4 regions of the Nonomuraea sp. NPDC050786 genome follow, and region 2 is predicted to be linked to each of the others. Evidence: riboswitches for the same ligand, from Rfam matches in the RefSeq annotation. Region 2 holds a riboswitch; each other region holds the start of a gene.
The links. Region 2 has a riboswitch for cyclic di-AMP ahead of AB0H84_RS23895 (hypothetical protein). Riboswitches for the same ligand answer to the same signal wherever they lie in the genome.
Positions count from the first base shown of each region.

Region 1: it holds a riboswitch for cyclic di-AMP, as region 2 does, so the genes downstream of both, AB0H84_RS42715 (hypothetical protein) here and AB0H84_RS23895 (hypothetical protein) in region 2, are expected to answer to the same signal.
Region 3: it holds a riboswitch for cyclic di-AMP, as region 2 does, so the genes downstream of both, AB0H84_RS17705 (CHAP domain-containing protein) here and AB0H84_RS23895 (hypothetical protein) in region 2, are expected to answer to the same signal.
Region 4: it holds a riboswitch for cyclic di-AMP, as region 2 does, so the genes downstream of both, AB0H84_RS18555 (CHAP domain-containing protein) here and AB0H84_RS23895 (hypothetical protein) in region 2, are expected to answer to the same signal.

Region 1 covers NZ_JBFAHJ010000033.1:115,809-119,928, reverse strand. The annotation lists gene AB0H84_RS42725 (ATP-binding protein) at 48-524, shown strand; gene AB0H84_RS42720 (DinB family protein) at 569-1,069, opposite strand; gene AB0H84_RS42715 (hypothetical protein) at 1,106-2,053, opposite strand; cyclic di-AMP (ydaO/yuaA leader) riboswitch at 2,078-2,218, opposite strand; gene galT (galactose-1-phosphate uridylyltransferase) at 2,283-3,362, opposite strand; gene AB0H84_RS42705 (DeoR/GlpR family DNA-binding transcription regulator) at 3,359-4,120, opposite strand, start outside.
Region 2 covers NZ_JBFAHJ010000013.1:63,201-67,320, forward strand. The annotation lists gene AB0H84_RS23880 (PadR family transcriptional regulator) at 1-386, opposite strand, end outside; gene AB0H84_RS23885 (MDR family MFS transporter) at 443-1,900, shown strand; gene AB0H84_RS23890 (DUF5302 domain-containing protein) at 1,949-2,149, shown strand; cyclic di-AMP (ydaO/yuaA leader) riboswitch at 2,317-2,452, shown strand; partial or broken gene AB0H84_RS23895 (hypothetical protein) at 2,756-3,121, shown strand; gene AB0H84_RS23900 (alpha/beta hydrolase) at 3,367-4,120, shown strand, end outside.
Region 3 covers NZ_JBFAHJ010000008.1:127,949-132,068, forward strand. The annotation lists gene AB0H84_RS17695 (aldo/keto reductase) at 1-678, shown strand, start outside; gene AB0H84_RS17700 (Gfo/Idh/MocA family oxidoreductase) at 698-1,651, shown strand; cyclic di-AMP (ydaO/yuaA leader) riboswitch at 1,768-1,904, shown strand; gene AB0H84_RS17705 (CHAP domain-containing protein) at 1,917-2,597, shown strand; gene AB0H84_RS17710 (YoaK family protein) at 2,949-3,644, shown strand; gene AB0H84_RS17715 (alpha/beta hydrolase) at 3,651-4,120, opposite strand, start outside.
Region 4 covers NZ_JBFAHJ010000008.1:318,855-322,974, reverse strand. The annotation lists gene AB0H84_RS18575 (hypothetical protein) at 1-106, shown strand, start outside; gene AB0H84_RS18570 (RNA polymerase sigma factor) at 270-851, shown strand; gene AB0H84_RS18565 (peroxiredoxin family protein) at 904-1,377, shown strand; gene AB0H84_RS18560 (aminoglycoside phosphotransferase family protein) at 1,450-2,400, shown strand; cyclic di-AMP (ydaO/yuaA leader) riboswitch at 2,600-2,748, shown strand; gene AB0H84_RS18555 (CHAP domain-containing protein) at 2,761-3,423, shown strand; gene AB0H84_RS18550 (methyltransferase domain-containing protein) at 3,477-4,120, shown strand, end outside.

The DNA of each region.
Region 1 (4,120 bases), on a different contig from region 2:
GGGCCAAACATGCACTAACTCGGGCTGAACGGGGAGGTATCGGCGGCATGGTGGAGGACCCTCTGGCCACTGCCGATGCTCTGCAGATCACTCGAGAGGTGGGCTTCGACTGCCTGCTCATGGGCGGGAAGCCGGACACCACCGCGTGCCCGCTGCCCTTTCAGGCCGACTCCGTGAAGACGGCCAGGGACGTGACCCGCTCGACCCTGCGGAAGTGGGGGCTGCACGAGCTCGGCGACGACGCGGCGCTGGTGGTGTCGGAGCTGGTCACCAACGCGGTCCGCTACGCGATGTACGCGGCGGGACGGCGTGAGATCGAGCTGCTGCTGATGCGCGTACAGCCGCACGTGCTGCTGGCCGTGGCGGACCCGAGCGACGAGGTGCCGCGCCCCAAGGAGCCGGACTTCATCTCGGAGAACGGGCGCGGCCTCTACATCGTCGAGACGTACAGCCAGTGCTGGGGCTGGGACCCCCTCGCCCGCGGCGGCAAGGCCGTCTGGGCCCTGTTCCGCACCGAACCCTGATTCAGTTGTCACGGCGGAGCCGGGATCGCTCCGCCGTCGGGCCGTCATTCTCCGATCGCCCCGTCGATGAGCTCGCGTAGCAGGTCGGCATGGCCGTTGTGCCGGGCGTACTCCTCGATCACGTGGACGAGGATCCAGCGGTGCGTGCAGTCCTGGCCGTTGCGGTCGCCGACGGCGTCCAGCGGCTTGGCGGCCGAGATGGCGCGCGCGTGCCCGATCTCCTCCTCCCAGGTCGCGAAGGCCTCCTTGACCGAGGCGGTGTCCACGTCGTTGAAGTCGGCGTCGTTGTCGCGGTCCTTGTCCCAGAGCTTGGGGAGGTCCTCGCCGTTCAGCACGCGGCGGAACCAGACGCGCTCGACGTGCGCCAGGTGCCTCACCAGCCCGAGCAGGGACAGCGTCGAGGGCGGGGCGGAGCGCAGGCGCAGTTGCTCGTCCGACAGGCCGGCGCACTTGAAGGCCAGGGTGGCCCGGTGCCACTCGAGCCAGTTGTTCAGCACGGTGCGCTCGTCGCCGGTGAGCGGCGGGGGTATCCGGGAGTCGTTCATGGGGTTTGACCCTATCTGGAGGCGGCCGGAGCGCGTTCAGTTCATGGAGATGTGCACGTGGTCGTAGTGGTTCTCGGTGATGCTGCCGCGGTCCGCCATGGCCCGCCAGCCCGAGCCCATGTTGATGCGCTGCTTCCAGATCACGTACTTGACCCCGAGCTTGCCCTGGTTCGCGAGCGCCCACGCCGCGATGCGGTCGCCCAGGGCGTTGTTGGCGGCCGAGGGCGTCGTGCCGCCGGTGCTCATCATGAAGTCGCAGGCCCGTCCCAGCGGGTGCTCGCCGCTGGAGCCCGAGCGGAAGCAGCCCACCTCGTACGGCAGCTTGAAGTTCTTCGCCACCTCCGCCTTCATCAGCCGCGTACGGGCCGTGATGTTGTCCGAGCCCGTGGGCAGCTCCGGCGCCCAGCTGCCGTTCGCGTTGCGGCCCGGACCGAACGGCACCAGGTCCTTGAGCTTCTTCTGGATGTCGTCGATGACGTCCTGGGCCTCGTCCCGCTGCGCGGACACCTCCTTCGCGTCCGCGCCGATCTGGACGGCGAGCGCGGCGGCCTGGTCGGAGGCGCTCTTCTTGTCGTCACGGGCCTTGGCCACTCCCTGCACGACGGCCTGCTGCTCGGCCGTGAGCTGCTCCAGCAGGGCCGCGCCGCCGCCGTTGGCCGAGAGCAGGACGGCGGGCACCGAGGGGTCGTGGTTCTGGTAGCGCATGCTGGCGATGTCGGCGACCCGCTGCTCGGCCGCGGCCAGCGTCTGCTCCGCGACGGCCAGGCGCTCCTTGGCGGCCTTGGCGGCCTGCTGCGCCTTGGCGAGCTCTACGCGCTTGAGGTTGTACTTCTCGATGAGCTTGTCGACCTTGCTGTTGAGCTGCTTGAGCTGGGCGCGGAGCTGCGCCTCCGACGGCTTGGGGGCCGCCGACGCCGCGGTCGCCGGGAGGAGGGCGACGGCGGCGGCGGTGATGAGGCCGATGGCCAGAGTCACGGGGGACACGCGGGACACAGCCGCCACGTGGAATGATCCTCTCCCTCTGCCGGCCGGGTTAGCTGACGGGTTCGGGCGCGGAGGTGCCCTACCGACACGTGGTCGGACTCACCCCAGAACTAGGTGGGTCCCCGGCTCCCGGGCGACACGCCCGGGATTAGGCGCGCAACGGTGGTGACAACCGGTGCAAAAGGGATGCTAGTGGTAGATCACGAGTAATGCGACCCTAACTAGCAATCTAATAGTGATCTACTTGTGATCGAAGCATACGCGCGGCCTCCTCCGGCAGCACGTCGTTCACGAAAGCTCCCATGGCCGACTCCGACCCGGCCAGGAACTTGAGCTTCCCCGGCGCCCGCCTGATGCTGAACAGCTCCAGGTGCAGGTAAGCGAGATCGCGGTCCCGCCGCACGGGCGCCTGGTGCCAGGCCGAGATGTACGGCATCACGACGCCGAACAGGCCGTCGAAGGCCCGCAGCACCGAGGTGTAGAGCGGCGCGAACGCCGAGCGCTCCTCCTCCGACAGCGCGGCCAGATCGGGCACCTGCCGGTGCGGGTAGATGTGCACCTCGTACGGCCAGCGCGCGGCGGCGGGCACGAACGCCGTCCACAACTCGTTGGCGGCCACCACCCGCGTCCCCTCGGCCCGTTCGGCGGCCAGCACGTCGGCGAACAGGTTGCCCTTCGTGTAGCGCCTGGCGGCGTCGAGCTGGAGCTTGGTCCTGGGGGTGACGTACGGGTAGGCGTAGATCTGGCCGTGCGGGTGGGCGAGCGTGATGCCGATCTCCTCGCCCCGGTTCTCGAAGCAGAACACCTGCTCCACGCCCTCGATCCCGGACAGCTCGGCCGTGCGGTCGGCCCACGCCTCCATGACCAGCCCGACCTGGTCGTCGGAGAGCTTGGAGAAGGAGGACGAGTGCTCAGAGGTGAAGCAGACCACCTCGCACCTCCCCGCCCCCGGACGGACCTCACTCAAACCGCCCACATCCTGATAGGTACCGAAATTTCCGGAGAAGGAGGGGAAGCGGTTCTCGAACACCACCACGTCGTAGTCGTACGCCGGGATCTCCGACGACCGCGTGTCCGACGACGGGCAGAGCGGGCACTCGCTCGCCGAGCCCGTCGGCTGGAACGTCCGCGTCTGCCGGTGCCCCGCCATCGCGATCCACTCCTCGGTCAGCGGGTCGTAGCGCAGCTCCGAGGCCACCGGCCGGGGGTCGAGCGTCCGCCGGTCGAGCGCGCTCCTGTCGGCGTCGTCACGCCGGTCGAAGTAGATCAGCTCCCGGCCGTCGGCCAGATGGGTGATGGTGCGTTTCAAGGCGAGCCCTCCGCGATGATCAGTTCTCCGGCCCGTTCGGCCAGCTCCGTGCGTGCGTCCTCGGGCAGCCCCGCGTCGCTGATGACCACGTCGGCCTCGCCCAGCTCGGCGATCGTGCTGATGCCGACGGTGTTCCACTTGGTGTGGTCGGCGGGGACGACCAGCCTGCCGGCGGCCGCCACCAGCTCCCTGTCGGTCTCCGACTCCAGCAGGTTCGGCGTGGTGAACCCGGCCCGTGCGCTCATCCCGTGCACGCCGAGGAAGAGCGTGTCCACGTGCAGGCGGCGGATCGCCGCCACGGCCACCGGGCCCACCAGGGCGTCGGACGGCGTACGTACGCCGCCGGTCAGCACGACCGTACGGTCCGAGCGCGGGTTGCGGTGGAAGACGTCGGCGACGGGGATCGAGTTGGTGATCACCGTCAGCTCGGGGACGCCGATCAGGTGGCGGGCCAGCGCCCACGTGGTGGTGCCCGCCGAGAGCGCGACGGCCGTGCCCGGCCTGACGAGGCCGGCCGCGCGCCGCGCGATGGCCTCCTTCTCCTCCTGCTGGCGGGCCGACTTGGCGGTGAAGCCCGGCTCCTCGGTCGAGCCGGGGCCGAGTGCCGTGGCACCGCCGTGCACCTTCTCCAGCAGCCCGCGCTCGGCCAGCACCTCGAGGTCGCGGCGGATCGTCATGTCGGAGACGCCGAGCTCGCGGACGAGGTCCGCCACCCGGACGCCGCCGTTGCTGCGCACGCGTTCGAGGATCGTCTGCTG
Region 2 (4,120 bases):
CACTGCAGCGCCACGCTGCGTGCCGCGAACCCGTCCCTGATCCGCTCCACCACCGCGATCGCCTCGTCCCTGGCGAGCAGCGGCAGCAGGAACGCCTGGAGCGCGACCTCGTTGCGCACCGTCACGGTGGGCGGGTGCTCGACCAGCCACGTGTGCAGCTCACGCGTGCCCTCAGGCGTGATCGCGTAGATCTTGCGCCCTCTCGCGCCCTCCGACTCGATCGCCACGAGCCCGTCGGCGGCCATCTTCAGCAGCTCGGGATAGATCTGCGTGTGCCCGGCCTGCCAGACGTGGTTGAGCGAGTGCTCGAACTTCTTGGCCAGGTCGTAACCGCTCGCCGGCCCCACGGCCTCGAGCAGCCCGAGCAGCGCGATCCGCAGGGACATGGCCGCCAGCATATCGAAGAGTTGACATGTAAGAAGTTACACGTCACTCTTCACATGTGAATACTGACATGAAGCCGCGTGGCAACGGGCTCGTCCTGCTCGCCGTGCTCGGCGGGATGTTCCTGGCGATGCTCGACCAGACGATCGTCGGCACGGCCCTGCCGCGCATCACCAGCGAGCTGGGCGGCAGCACGCTCTACGTGTGGGTGGTGACGGCGTACCTGCTGACTTCGACGGTGACGGTGCCGCTCTACGGCCGGCTCTCCGACCAGCACGGGAGGAAGCCGCTGCTGCTGGTCGGGATGGTGGTGTTCGTGGCGGGCTCGGCATTGTGCGGGGCGGCCCAGGACATGGCGCAGCTGATCGGCTTCCGCGCGCTCCAGGGCCTCGGCGCGGGCGCGCTGCTGCCGCTGTCGATGGCGTTGGTGATGGACATGTTCCCCCCGGGGCCGGGAAAGAGCGGCGCCCGCGTGCAGGGCGCGCTCGGCGGCGTGATGGGGCTGACGTACCTGGCGGGGCCGTTCCTCGGCGGGCTCTTCACCGACCACGCGAGCTGGCGGTGGTCCTTCTACGTGAACGTGCCGCTCGGCCTCGCGCTGATCGCCATCGTCGTGCTCCGCCTGCCGCACCGGCCGGGCACCGGAGGTGGGCGCCCCGACTACGCGGGCATCGCGGTCTTCACCGTGGCCATCAGCTCGCTGCTGCTGGGGCTGACGGAGAAGGGCCTGGACGGGCAGACCTGGACCGACGCCGCCGTGGCTGGGCCGATCGCGCTCGCGCTCGCGCTGCTCGTGGTGTTCGTGCTGGTCGAGAGGCGGGCGGCCAGTCCGATCATGCCGATGCACCTGTTCGGCAACCGCACGTACACGCTGGTGAACGTCACGTCGTTCTGCACGGCTTTCTGCATGTACGCGGGAGTCGTATTCCTGCCGCGCTACTTCCAGGAGTCCCTGGGCGTCAGCGCCACCGAGTCGGGGCTGAGGATCTACCCGATGACGCTGGCGATGGTCGTGGGCAGCGCCCTCATGGGGGCGCTCATGTCCAGGACCAGGGTCTACAAGCCGTGGCTGGTCGTGTCGCCGTTCCTGCTGGTCGCGGGCACCCTGCTCTGCGTGAACCTGACCGCGCACACCGCCGGGGCGCTCCTTGCGGGCTGGATGCTGCTGATCGGGCTGGGCATGGGCCCGATGCTCTCCGGGCTGACCGTGGCCGCGCAGCAGTCGGTCGAGCCGCAGTACATCGGCACCGCCTCGGCGAACCTGACCTTCTTCCGCCAGATCGGCGGCTCCGTCGCGCTGGCCGTCGGCGGCACCCTCTACGGCTCCACCGTCGCCGCGGAGGCGCCCGCGCACGGCCTGGCCGCCGCGCACGCCTCCGCCGCGTCCCTGGTCATCCCGTCGCTCGGCGTGGCGGGGGCGGTGATCGCCCTGGTGGCGCTGGTGGCGATGCCGGGCAGGCGGCTGGAGGTGCCCGCCGTCCCGCAGGGCAGGGTGGAAGCCGGTTTCGCGTCATAAGCGGGCCCATGCGAAGCTGTGAGTGTCCCCAACACCATGGAGGTCCTCATGGCGGATACACCGGAGCAGGAAGTCAGCGAGACTCCCGAGGACGAGTTGAAGCGCAAGTTCCGCGAGGCGCTGGAGCGCAAGCGTAATCAGCACGCGGGCTCGGGCGCGGGTGGCAGGGGCGGTGACTCGTCGAAGATTCACGGGTCGCACGGTCCGGCTGCGAGTAAAAGATCATTCAGGCGCAAGAGCGGCGGCTGAGGCTGGCATTTTCAGGGGGTACGGCGGTGCCGTGCCCCCTTTTTTCTTTGTCGGGGTAGGTAGATCTTCTGCCGGATTCATGACGAAGTGTTTGCGTATGTCCGGAATGCGTGGTTAGAGTGTTGGCCAATTCACAGCCGGTGGCGTGGACCTCACCCAGGAGGAACAGCCGGCTGGCGCCGAATCCCGAACGCTCGGGAACCGGGGACCCACCGCAATTGGGGTGAATCCGACCGCGTGTCGGTAGGGCATCTCCACGCCCGAACCCGCCAGCTAACCCGGTAGGCGAGATGGAGAGGACATGTGAACAACTTGGACGACCGCGTCGAACCCTCGGACAGCGTGATAGTCGCCGCCTGCTGAGCGGCCCCTTCCTCAGGATCCTTCCGCGCTCTGCGTAGCTTTCCCCCCTTGTCAGGTGCTTTGACCTGCTACGCCCTTTTTCGAGTGAGCGCAACCTCCCTGCCCCCGTCGCGAAGGACTTTACTTTTCATGTCTGCACGTTTTGGCCTGCGTTCACTCGCTCTGATCACCGCCTCCACGGTAGGCGCGCTGACCATCGCCGGCACCGCGGCTCACGCCGATCCGAACACCGAAGAGAAGGTCCTGCTCAAGGGCTCGACCACGGCTTCGTACTTCTGGGACGACTCCTCCGGCAGAGCCGGTGACACCGGGCTGCCCGCCAGCGGCAAGCCCATGCAGAAGGGTCTGGCCGCCAGCCCGAGCTGGCCGCTCATGACCGAGGGTTACGTGGTCTACAAGGGCAAGAAGGTGCCCTTCTTCGTCGGCGACCGTGGCCCGGGCGAGCCCTCCAACCGCGGGGTCATGCTGGACCTGGATGCCAAGACGTTCGCGGAGCTCACCGGCGGCAGCTTCAACTCCGACACGCTGGGCGTCGACGGCATCGGCGGCGAGGGCCACATCAAGGTCGACTACGTCATCACCAAGTGGGGCAACGGGCCCGGCAAGAAGAACTTCCCGGTCGCGTTCTCGACCGGCGCCTGGGCCGAGCAGGACGACAACCCGGCCGAGCCGCCCGCGCCCGAGCCCGCGGCCGCTCAGGACGTGCCCGCACCGGTCTCGAAGACCGCGGCCGCCGTCGTGGCCGGCGCCGTGGCCGTGGCAGGCGGCAGCATGGCGCTCGCCAGCGACCGCGTCCGGAGCCTCATCAAGCTCTGACCTTTACGGGCTGCGACCAGAATGTCATTCTGGTCGTCGTGACCACCCGTGCAGCCGCGAACGGCATCGACATCGCCTACGAGAGCTTCGGCCCGCCCGAGGGCCGTCCCCTGCTGCTCATCATGGGGCTCGGCGCGCAGCTCATCCACTGGGACGAAGGGCTCTGCGCATTACTGGCGGAGCAGGGACATCACGTCGTACGGTTCGACAACCGCGACGCGGGCCTGTCCACCCACTTCCATGACCAGGGCGCTCCTGTGCTGGGAGCGCCCTCGTCGTACCTGCTGGACGACCTGGCCGACGACGCGGCGGGGCTCATGGACGCCCTCGGCTGGCCCGCCGCGCACGTGGTCGGCGCCTCGATGGGCGGCATGATCGCCCAGGCTCTGGCCATCCGCCACCCCGAGCGGGTGCTCACCCTGACCTCGATCATGTCCACGCCCGGCCCCTCGGTGGCCCCGCCGACGGAGGCCGCGCTCGCCGCTCTCATGGCCAGGCCGCCCGCCGACCGCGAAGCCGTGCTGGCCCAGGCGGTGCGGACCTGGTCGGTTCTCGGCTCGCCCGGGTTCGAGCTGGACCACGAGAGGATCCGCGAGCTGGCCGGGCTGGCGTACGACCGCTGCTTCGACCCCGACGGCACGGCCAGGCAGCTCGCCGCGATCATGGCCTCGCCCGACCGCACGGAGCTGCTCGCCGGCGTACGGGTGCCCACGCTGGTGCTGCACGGGGAGGCCGACCAGCTCATCCCGGTCGCCGCCGGCCACGCCACGGCCGCGGCCGTCCCGGGCGCCC
Region 3 (4,120 bases), on a different contig from region 2:
TACGGCAACGAGGACGGCGTGGGCCAGGCCGTGCGCGAATCGGGGCTGCCCCGCGAGAAGGTGTTCGTCACCACCAAGCTGTGGAACGCCGACCACGGCCGTGTCGAGGCGGCCTTCGAGGAGTCCCTGACCCGGCTCGGCCTCGACCACATCGACCTCTTCCTCATCCACTGGCCGCTGCCGAAGCAGGACAGGTACGTGCAGGCGTGGACGGCGATGGAGAAGATCTACCGTGACGGGCGGGCCAAGGCCATCGGCACCTCCAACTTCACGGTGGAGCACCTGACCCGGCTGATGAACGAGACCGGCATCGTGCCGTCGATCAACCAGATCGAGCTCCACCCGTACCTGCAGCAGCACGAGATGCGCGCCTTCCACGAGGCCAACGGCATCCTCACCGAGGCGTGGAGCCCGATCGGCCAGGGGCGGGGGCTGCTCGACGACCCGGCGCTGGCCGTGCTCTCCGGCAAGTACGGCAGGACTCCCGCCCAGATCGTGCTCCGCTGGCACCTGCAGCTCGGCAACGTCGTCATCCCGAAGTCGGTGTCCCCCTCGCGGATGGCCGAGAACATCAACGTGTTCGACTTCGTCCTCGACCCGGAGGACATGGCCGCCATCGGCGCGCTGAACAGGGGCGAGCGCTTCGGCCCCGACCCGGACACGTTCAACATGAGGTGATTGGTCTACGATCTTCCGCGTGCGGGATTTTGCGTGGGGCATTGCGGCGACAGGCGGTATCGCGCGGACCGTGGGAGCGGCCATCGTGGCCGAGCCGGGAATGCGGGTGGCCGCCGTCGGGTCCAGGGACTTAGGCCGGGCGCAGGAGCTCGCCGCCACCTTGGGCGCGGAGTCGGCGTACGGCTCCTATGAGCAGCTGTGCGCCGATCCGGCCGTGGACGCCGTCTACGTCGCGACGCCGCACGCCCAGCACCTGCAGGTGGCCGAGGCCGCCATCGCCGCGGGCAAGGCCGTTCTGTGCGAGAAGCCGCTGGCCGCCACCGTGGACGACGCGGAGAAGATGGTACGGCTGGCGCGCGAGGCAGGCGTGTTCCTGATGGAAGCGATGTGGATGCGGTTCAACCCGCTCATCCAGAAGATCGCGGCCGACGAGCGCTTCGGCGACATCCGCTCCGTGCACGCCACCTTCGGCTTCGCCAAGCCCTACAATCCGGAGCACCGGCTCTGGGCGCCGGAGCTGGGCGGCGGGGCCCTGCTCGACCTGGGGATCTACCCGTTCGGCCTGGCTCAGCTGCTCCTCGGCATGCCCTCCGACCTGCGAATCACCGGCTCCCTGGCGCCCAACGGGGTGGACGCGGAGGCGGCCGGGGTGCTGCTCTACCCCGACGGCAGGCGGGCTCTGGTGGAAACTTCCTTGCTCGGGAATTACCCGAACCAGGCCAGTGTTGTAGGGACTCGGATGCGCGCGGACATCCAGGCCCCGTTCTGGGCGCCGCAGCGGATTTTACTTTCCGGGCCCGCCATGGAGCCGGAGGAGCATGTGCTCGATCCGGCGGACAACGGCTACGCCGGGGAGCTCCGCGAAGTCCGCGCCGCGACGGCCGAAGGCAGGACCGAGAGCTCGGTCATGCCGCTTGACGAGTCCCTTGCCATGATGGGGCTCCTGGCCGCTGCCCGCAGGCAGCTCGCCTAGCGGGAGGGTTACGGATTTGTAACCTCTTGCCTTATGTATTACGTTTAAGGCATTCTTGTGACATTCGTCCGGTTTGTCCGGCGATGTCCGACCATCGCACAACACATCACAGGACCGTCCTGTGACCGCTGAATCCGCCTGCGTGCGGAACCGGGGACCCACGTCCTTGGGGTGAATCGGCACTTCGGTGCCGTAGGGCAGCTTCCACGCCCGAACCCGTCAGCTAACCCGGTAAGCGGCATGGAAGCAAGGAGCAACCCCCTCGATGGCCAAATTCCGCATCACCGGTGCCACGAAGACCAACATCGCCCGAGCCGTGCTCGGCGCCACCGTCCTCGCCTCCGGGTTCGGCGCCCACATGGGCACCGCCGCCGCCCAGGAGAAGCTGCCGGTCACCGCGGCCGCCGCGAACACGCACGACGACGACCGTGCCAAGCGGGAAACCAAGATCACCGTTACCGCCGCCCAGGTCCTGGCGCTCGCCAAGTCCCAGGTCGGCATCTCCGAGAACGCCTACGGCGGCGGCACGCCGTACCAGAAGTGGTACGCCGCCTCGCAGCGGGCCGCCGAGACCATCGCCCGTGACGGCGGCACCCGCGCCGAATACATCAACGCGCCGTGGTGCGCGATGTTCGTCTCCTGGGTCGGCGAGCAGATCGGCGCCCGCCCGCAGGTCGGCTGGGACGCTTACACCGTCGCCTACGCCAAGTGGTTCCAGGCCAACCACCGCTTCGGCACCGAGCCCAAGCCCGGCGCCGTCGTCTTCTTCGCCTGGAACGGCAGCAAGGACCTCGACGCCATCAACCACGTCGGGTTCGTCGAGAAGGACAACGGCGACGGCACCATCTCGACCGTCGAGGGCAACACCGGCAACGGCAAGGTCGAGGAGCGCATCCGCCCGACCTCCCAGGTCGTCGGCTACGGCTACCCGCAGTACGCCGGCTGACCCTTCCCGCCACCGCGACGAGCGCGCGTCCCCTCGGGGGTGCGCGCTCGTCGCGTTTGTGCAGGCAACGCTGGGCGGGGCTCTTTCGAGTGCTCGGGCTCCTTCGAGTGCTCGGGCCGGAGCCCGGACGTACAGGCCGATCACCCGGCAGCGCGCCGCTCCACCCCAGTGCGGGCCGGGCAGCGCAGGCCGGGCGGGGCGGGTGGCGGCGGCCGGCTCGGGTGAGGGGCCCGTCACCTGGGAAGACCCCTCAGGGGAGCAGGCTCCGGAGAAGAGCCACGCGCGAAGCCTCGCCCGCCAAGGAGCCGCCATGGGACCCAGCCCACCCGGAGCCGTGCTCGCGGAGCGTCCGTGAGAGGCGGACTCCAGTGGGTCGCCGACGGGCTGTTCCCCCGCGGCGCGAACCCGCACGGCGTCCTGCCCGCCCTGCTGATCCTCCTGGCCGTCGTCACCGGCCTCGTGGACGCCATCAGCTTCCTCGGCCTGGGCCGCGTCTTCGTGGCCAACATGACCGGCAACATCGTCTTCCTCGGCTTCGCCCTGGCCGGAGATCGCGAGATGTCGGCATGGGCCTCCCTCCTGGCCCTCGCGGCCTTCGGAGCGGGCGCGTGGACCGTCGGGCAGGCGAGCAGGTGGGTGGCGAACGCCCGGCGCGCGTTCGCCACCGCTACCGCCGCACACGCCCTGCTCGTCGCCACCGCTTTCGCCGTGGACCTGATCTCAGGTCACCATCACACCGGCCCCAGGGCGGCGCTCATCGGACTGCTCGCGTACGGCATGGGCCTGCAGAACGCCTCCGTACGCGGGCTGGCCGTCCCCGACCTGGTCACCAACGTCCTCACCAGCACCCTCACCGGCCTGGCCGCCGACACCCCCGGCCGGGCGGCCCTGCGCCGGTCCGCGTCCGTCGTGGCGATGTTCCTCGGCGCCCTCATCGGGGCCACCCTGTACCTGCACGTCGGCCCCGCACTGCCGCTCGCCGTCGCCCTGGCCCTCCTGGTGGTCGTCGCCGTCGCCGCCCACGAACGCACCCGCCGTGCGAGCTGAGCCCCGTCACGAAAGAAAGAAATCCGCCAGAGCCCGGGCGACCCCGGCCGGGTCGTTCTCCATCGGGATGTGCCCGGCCCCGGGAACGCGGACGAGCGTGCTGTTCGGCATCTCCGCGACGAAACGCTCGGCGTACCGGACCTTTTGGAATGGGTCATCCTCCCCCCACACCAGCAGCTTCGGCGTCTCGTCCGCCTGCAGCGCGGGCACGAGCTCCAGCGTGAAGCGGCTGTCGGCCGCACCCGCCAGAGCCATCCAGGACCGGCCCACCCGCAGGTCATTCCATGGATCCAGGTAGTCCGCCAGCTCCGCCTCGGAGGCCGGCCGCCCCAGCGCGGTCGTGACGGCCTTGCGGCGCGCGGCCAGCAACTCCTCCACGGTCGTCGCCGCCACCACCGCGGGATCCCGGTAATGCGCCACCCCGGACACCGGCCAGGAGTCGTACGTGACCGAATTGACCAGTGCCAGCCGCGCCA
Region 4 (4,120 bases), on a different contig from region 2:
CTCCCTCGCCTCCTCCACGGCGCCGAACGGCGCCCTGTGGCGGGCCTTCATCCCCGGAATCGGCGGCCTGCTCGCCCAGCGCGCCCTGGGCGTACGGCGAGGCTGACATGACGGACCGCTGACGACGGCCTACGTGGCCAGGCGCCGCCTCGTCCTGCCCGAGCGCGGCGCTTCAGGTCCGAAGCACCCGCCGGTGCCGGCCTGGTGAATCCTTTTGCGGGGTGGGGGCCTCTTATGGGGTGATGACCACGCTGACAAGGAGATGGGGTATGGACGTGGCTGACCGCTCGTGGGCGAGCGCGCAGCTCATCGAGGCCGCGCAGGCCGGTGATCGCGAGTCGATCACCGCGGTGATCCACGGTGCCCATGTGCACGTGCGGCGCTTCGCGGAGCATCTCTGTGCGTCCCCGCAGGACGCCGAGGACGCCGCGCAGGAAGCGTTGATCATCCTCTACCGGAAGATCGGCTCTCTGCGCGCCACGGGGGCGCTGGCATCGTGGATGTTCAGAATCGTCCGGAACGAGTGCCTGCGCCGCGCGCGACTGCTGTTCGACCGCGATGCGGAGGCCGGCGCCGATCTGGCCACCTCGGCCGAGGACGAGGCCATCCGGCGGCTGGAAGCCGAACTCGTCGCGCAGGCGATCAGGGAGCTCCCCGATGTGCAGCGCAGAGTGCTGATCATGCGGGACGTACTGGGCTACCCGGGCCGGAGGGTCGCGGAGGTGCTCGGCCTGAGCAACGCCGCCATGAAGTCCCAGCTGCACCGGGCTCGCACCCGGCTGCGGCTCAGCCTGGGCGACCTGACCGGCCCCGCCGGGGGACCGCATGACCCCGAAGCCGCCGGCGCCTGACCTGAGCCGAGCCGCATTTCCACAGTCCCGAGCTTGAAGAGGGAGTTCCGCCATGCTTGAAACCGGATCGCCTGCGCCCGACGTGGTGCTGGAGGACACCGACGGCCAGGCCGTGCGCCTGTCCGGCCATCGGGGCGGTCATGCCTCGCTGATCTATTTCATGCGCTCGACGTCGTGCCCGGTCTGCAACAGGCACGTCCAAGACCTCATCCGGCGCCGCGACGAGCTCGCGGCCCACGACGTCCAGGTGTTCGTCGCGGTTCCTGAGGACCGTAAGGAAGCGGCCGCGTGGAAGGCCGAGCGCCAGGTGCCGTTCCCCGTCCTCGTAGGGCGCCGGGGGACCCCGCACGAGATGATCGGCCTGAGCAGGAAGGTCTTCGGCTCACTGCAGCAGTCAGGCAGCGTCCTCATCGACTCCCAGGGCGTCATCCGCCACGCCCACGGCGCCACCCTGCCCACCGGCGGCTACGACAAGAAAGGGATCCTTGCCGCGGTGGAGGGTCTTCGCGCCGGCGGAGGCCGCTGACGGCGAACCGGGCGGGAGCCCGCCGCCGGCGGCCTGTTCCCGCTGTATCAGCCTGGCGCGTAAGGTGCCCGAATGATCGAGATACCCGAGGCGTTCGCCCAGAGCACCGTCGAGCGTGAAGGAGAGCCCGGAGCGGCGTGGCTCGCCGAGTTGCCGGCGATCGTGGAGGAGCTGCTGGAGCGCTGGGGAGGCGTGCCGGACGGTGCGGTCATGCACGGGGGCGTCGGGGTCATCGTCCCGGTGCGCCGGCGGGGCGGCGCGGGAGCCGCCGTGCTGAAGGTGTCGTTTCCGCATCCCGGCAACGTCCATGAGCCGGACGCCTTCGCGGCGTGGGAGGGGCGCGGGGCCGTGCTGCTGCACGAGCGCGACGACGAGCGGTTCGCCATGCTGCTCGAGCGGGCACGGACGTCGACGCTGGCGGAGGTCGAAGACGGCGACGAGGTGGTGACGGTCGCAGGGCGGATCAACCGCCGGCTGGCCGTCCCCGCGCCGCCCGGCCTGCTTCGGCTGCGGGAGCAGGCGGACACCTGGGAGCAGGGGCTACGCCGGGATGCCGAGGAACTGGCGCACACGCTGCCGCCGTACGCGGTGGACGCCGCCGTGGCGACCGTCCGCGAGCTGGGCCACGTCCAGCCGGACACCCTCGTCCACGGCGACCTCCATCCCAGGAACATCCTGCGCGCCGACCGTGAGCCATGGCTGGCCGTCGACCCCAAGGGGTACGTCGGAGACCCCGCTTACGACGGCGGCACCCTGCTCAAGTCGCGCGCGTTGACGCTCCTCGAGGCGGATGACCCGCACAAGGCCCTCCGTCGCACGCTGGACGTCTTCGCCGAGGCGGCGGAGCTCGATCGGGAACGCGTCCAGCGCTGGGCCCAGTTCCATGCCGTGCAGGCCGCGTTCTGGGGCCGCCGGCACGGATTCCGCATAGCCCGGGGCGGGCCCCGCTTGGACTGGCTCACCGAACTCGCGGACCGCCTGGCGGAGTCGCTCACGGACGGCTCGGCCGGCCGCAAGGTCTAGAAAGGACAAAGAGCAAGTAGTCAATCTTCTATATTGCGGGTGTTTCGCGCGAATATTCGCCGGTGCTGCTTGCAGCTATATATGCCATTCGAATACTTTCGTGCTACTTAGGCGTATCTGCGGCAGGACCAGACGCCGCACGGCGCCTTCCCGCATTGCCCAGACCGCGCTTCACCTGCGCGAACGACTTCGCGTAGCGGTCGCGCGGCCGCCGAATCCGCGAGCTCGCGGAACCGGGGACCCACCGTTTCTCTGGGGTGAATCGGCGCGCCTCCGCACGAGGCGCCCATAGGGCACTTCCACGCCCGAACCCGTCAGCTAACCCGGTAGGCGGCATGGAAGCAAGGAGCAATACGCCCTATGGTGAAGAACATCTTCACGGGTGCCCTGCAGACCGGAAACCTTTCCCGCCTCGCCCTGTGCATGAGCGTCGCTGTGGGCGCGGTCCTCGCCGGTACGCCGGCCTTCGCGGTCCATCGCCGGCCCGAGACGCGATCGTCGCAATGGGGCACCGTCCAGAAGGCTCCCGGCCAGGTGAGCGCGGAGGAAGTGATCAGAATCGCCGAGTCCCAGATCGGCGTGACGGAGAACGCCGCAGGCGGCGGAACCCCGTTCCAGAGCTGGTACATGTCCTCGCCCCGGGCGGCGGAGACGGCGGCCCGCGACGGCAGCACGCTGCAGTCCTACGCCAACGCCCCATGGTGTGCCATGTTCGTTGCCTGGGTCGGTGAGAAGGCCGGCGCCCGGCCGACCATTGGCTGGGACTCCTACACCGTCACCTGGGCCAGATGGTTCGTGGCCAACAGGCGCTGGGGCACCGTACCCAGGCCCGGTGCCGTGGTCTTCTTCGCCTGGCACACGAGGAGCATCAGCGGCATCGACCACATGGGCCTGGTCAAGCAGGACAACCGGAACGGCACGATCACCACGATCGAGGGCAACACGGACGACGGCCGGGTGGAGGAGCGGATCCGGCCCACGTCCCAGGTGGTCGGCTACGGCTATCCGCAGTACAAGCCCTGACGAGCCCGCCTGCGGTTGACTTCATGTCGACCTTAAGTCGCATGCTGTCCGGCATGTCGCACAACATTGCCGCAGAAGCGGACGTCGCCGCCATGATCGCGTTGCTGGACGCCACCGAAACCCTTCCCGGCGCCGCGGAGCTGCGTACGCGCTCCTACGAGCTGCTGGCTCTCCCGCCGGGCGCCGGCGTCGTCGACGTCGGATGCGGAGCCGGTCGGGCGGTGGCCGAACTGGCCGAACGCGGGGCGCGGGCGGTCGGCGTGGACGTCGTCGACCGGACGGTGGCGCTGGCCGCGCAGCGGTGGCCCGGGCGCGATTTCCGTACGGGGGACGCCTACAGCCTGCCCTTCGAGGACGGTGAGCTCGCGGGCTACCGCGCGGACAAGGTCTATCACGAGATCGACGACCCGGCCCGCGCGCTGCGGGAGGCCAGGCGGGTGCTGGCCGACGGCGGGCACATCGTCCTGCTGGGCCAGGACTGGGACACGGTCGTCATCGACTCCGGCCATCCGGCTCTCACCAGGAGGATCGTGCACGCTCGCGCCGACCTCACCCCGGCGCCGCGAGCCGCCCGCGGCTATCGCAACCTCCTGCTGGACGCCGGCTTCGAGGACGTCACCGTGGAGGTGCACACCGCCGTGTTCACCCACGCGCTGACGCTGTCCATGCTGTCGGGGTTCGCCGAGGCGGTGCGGGG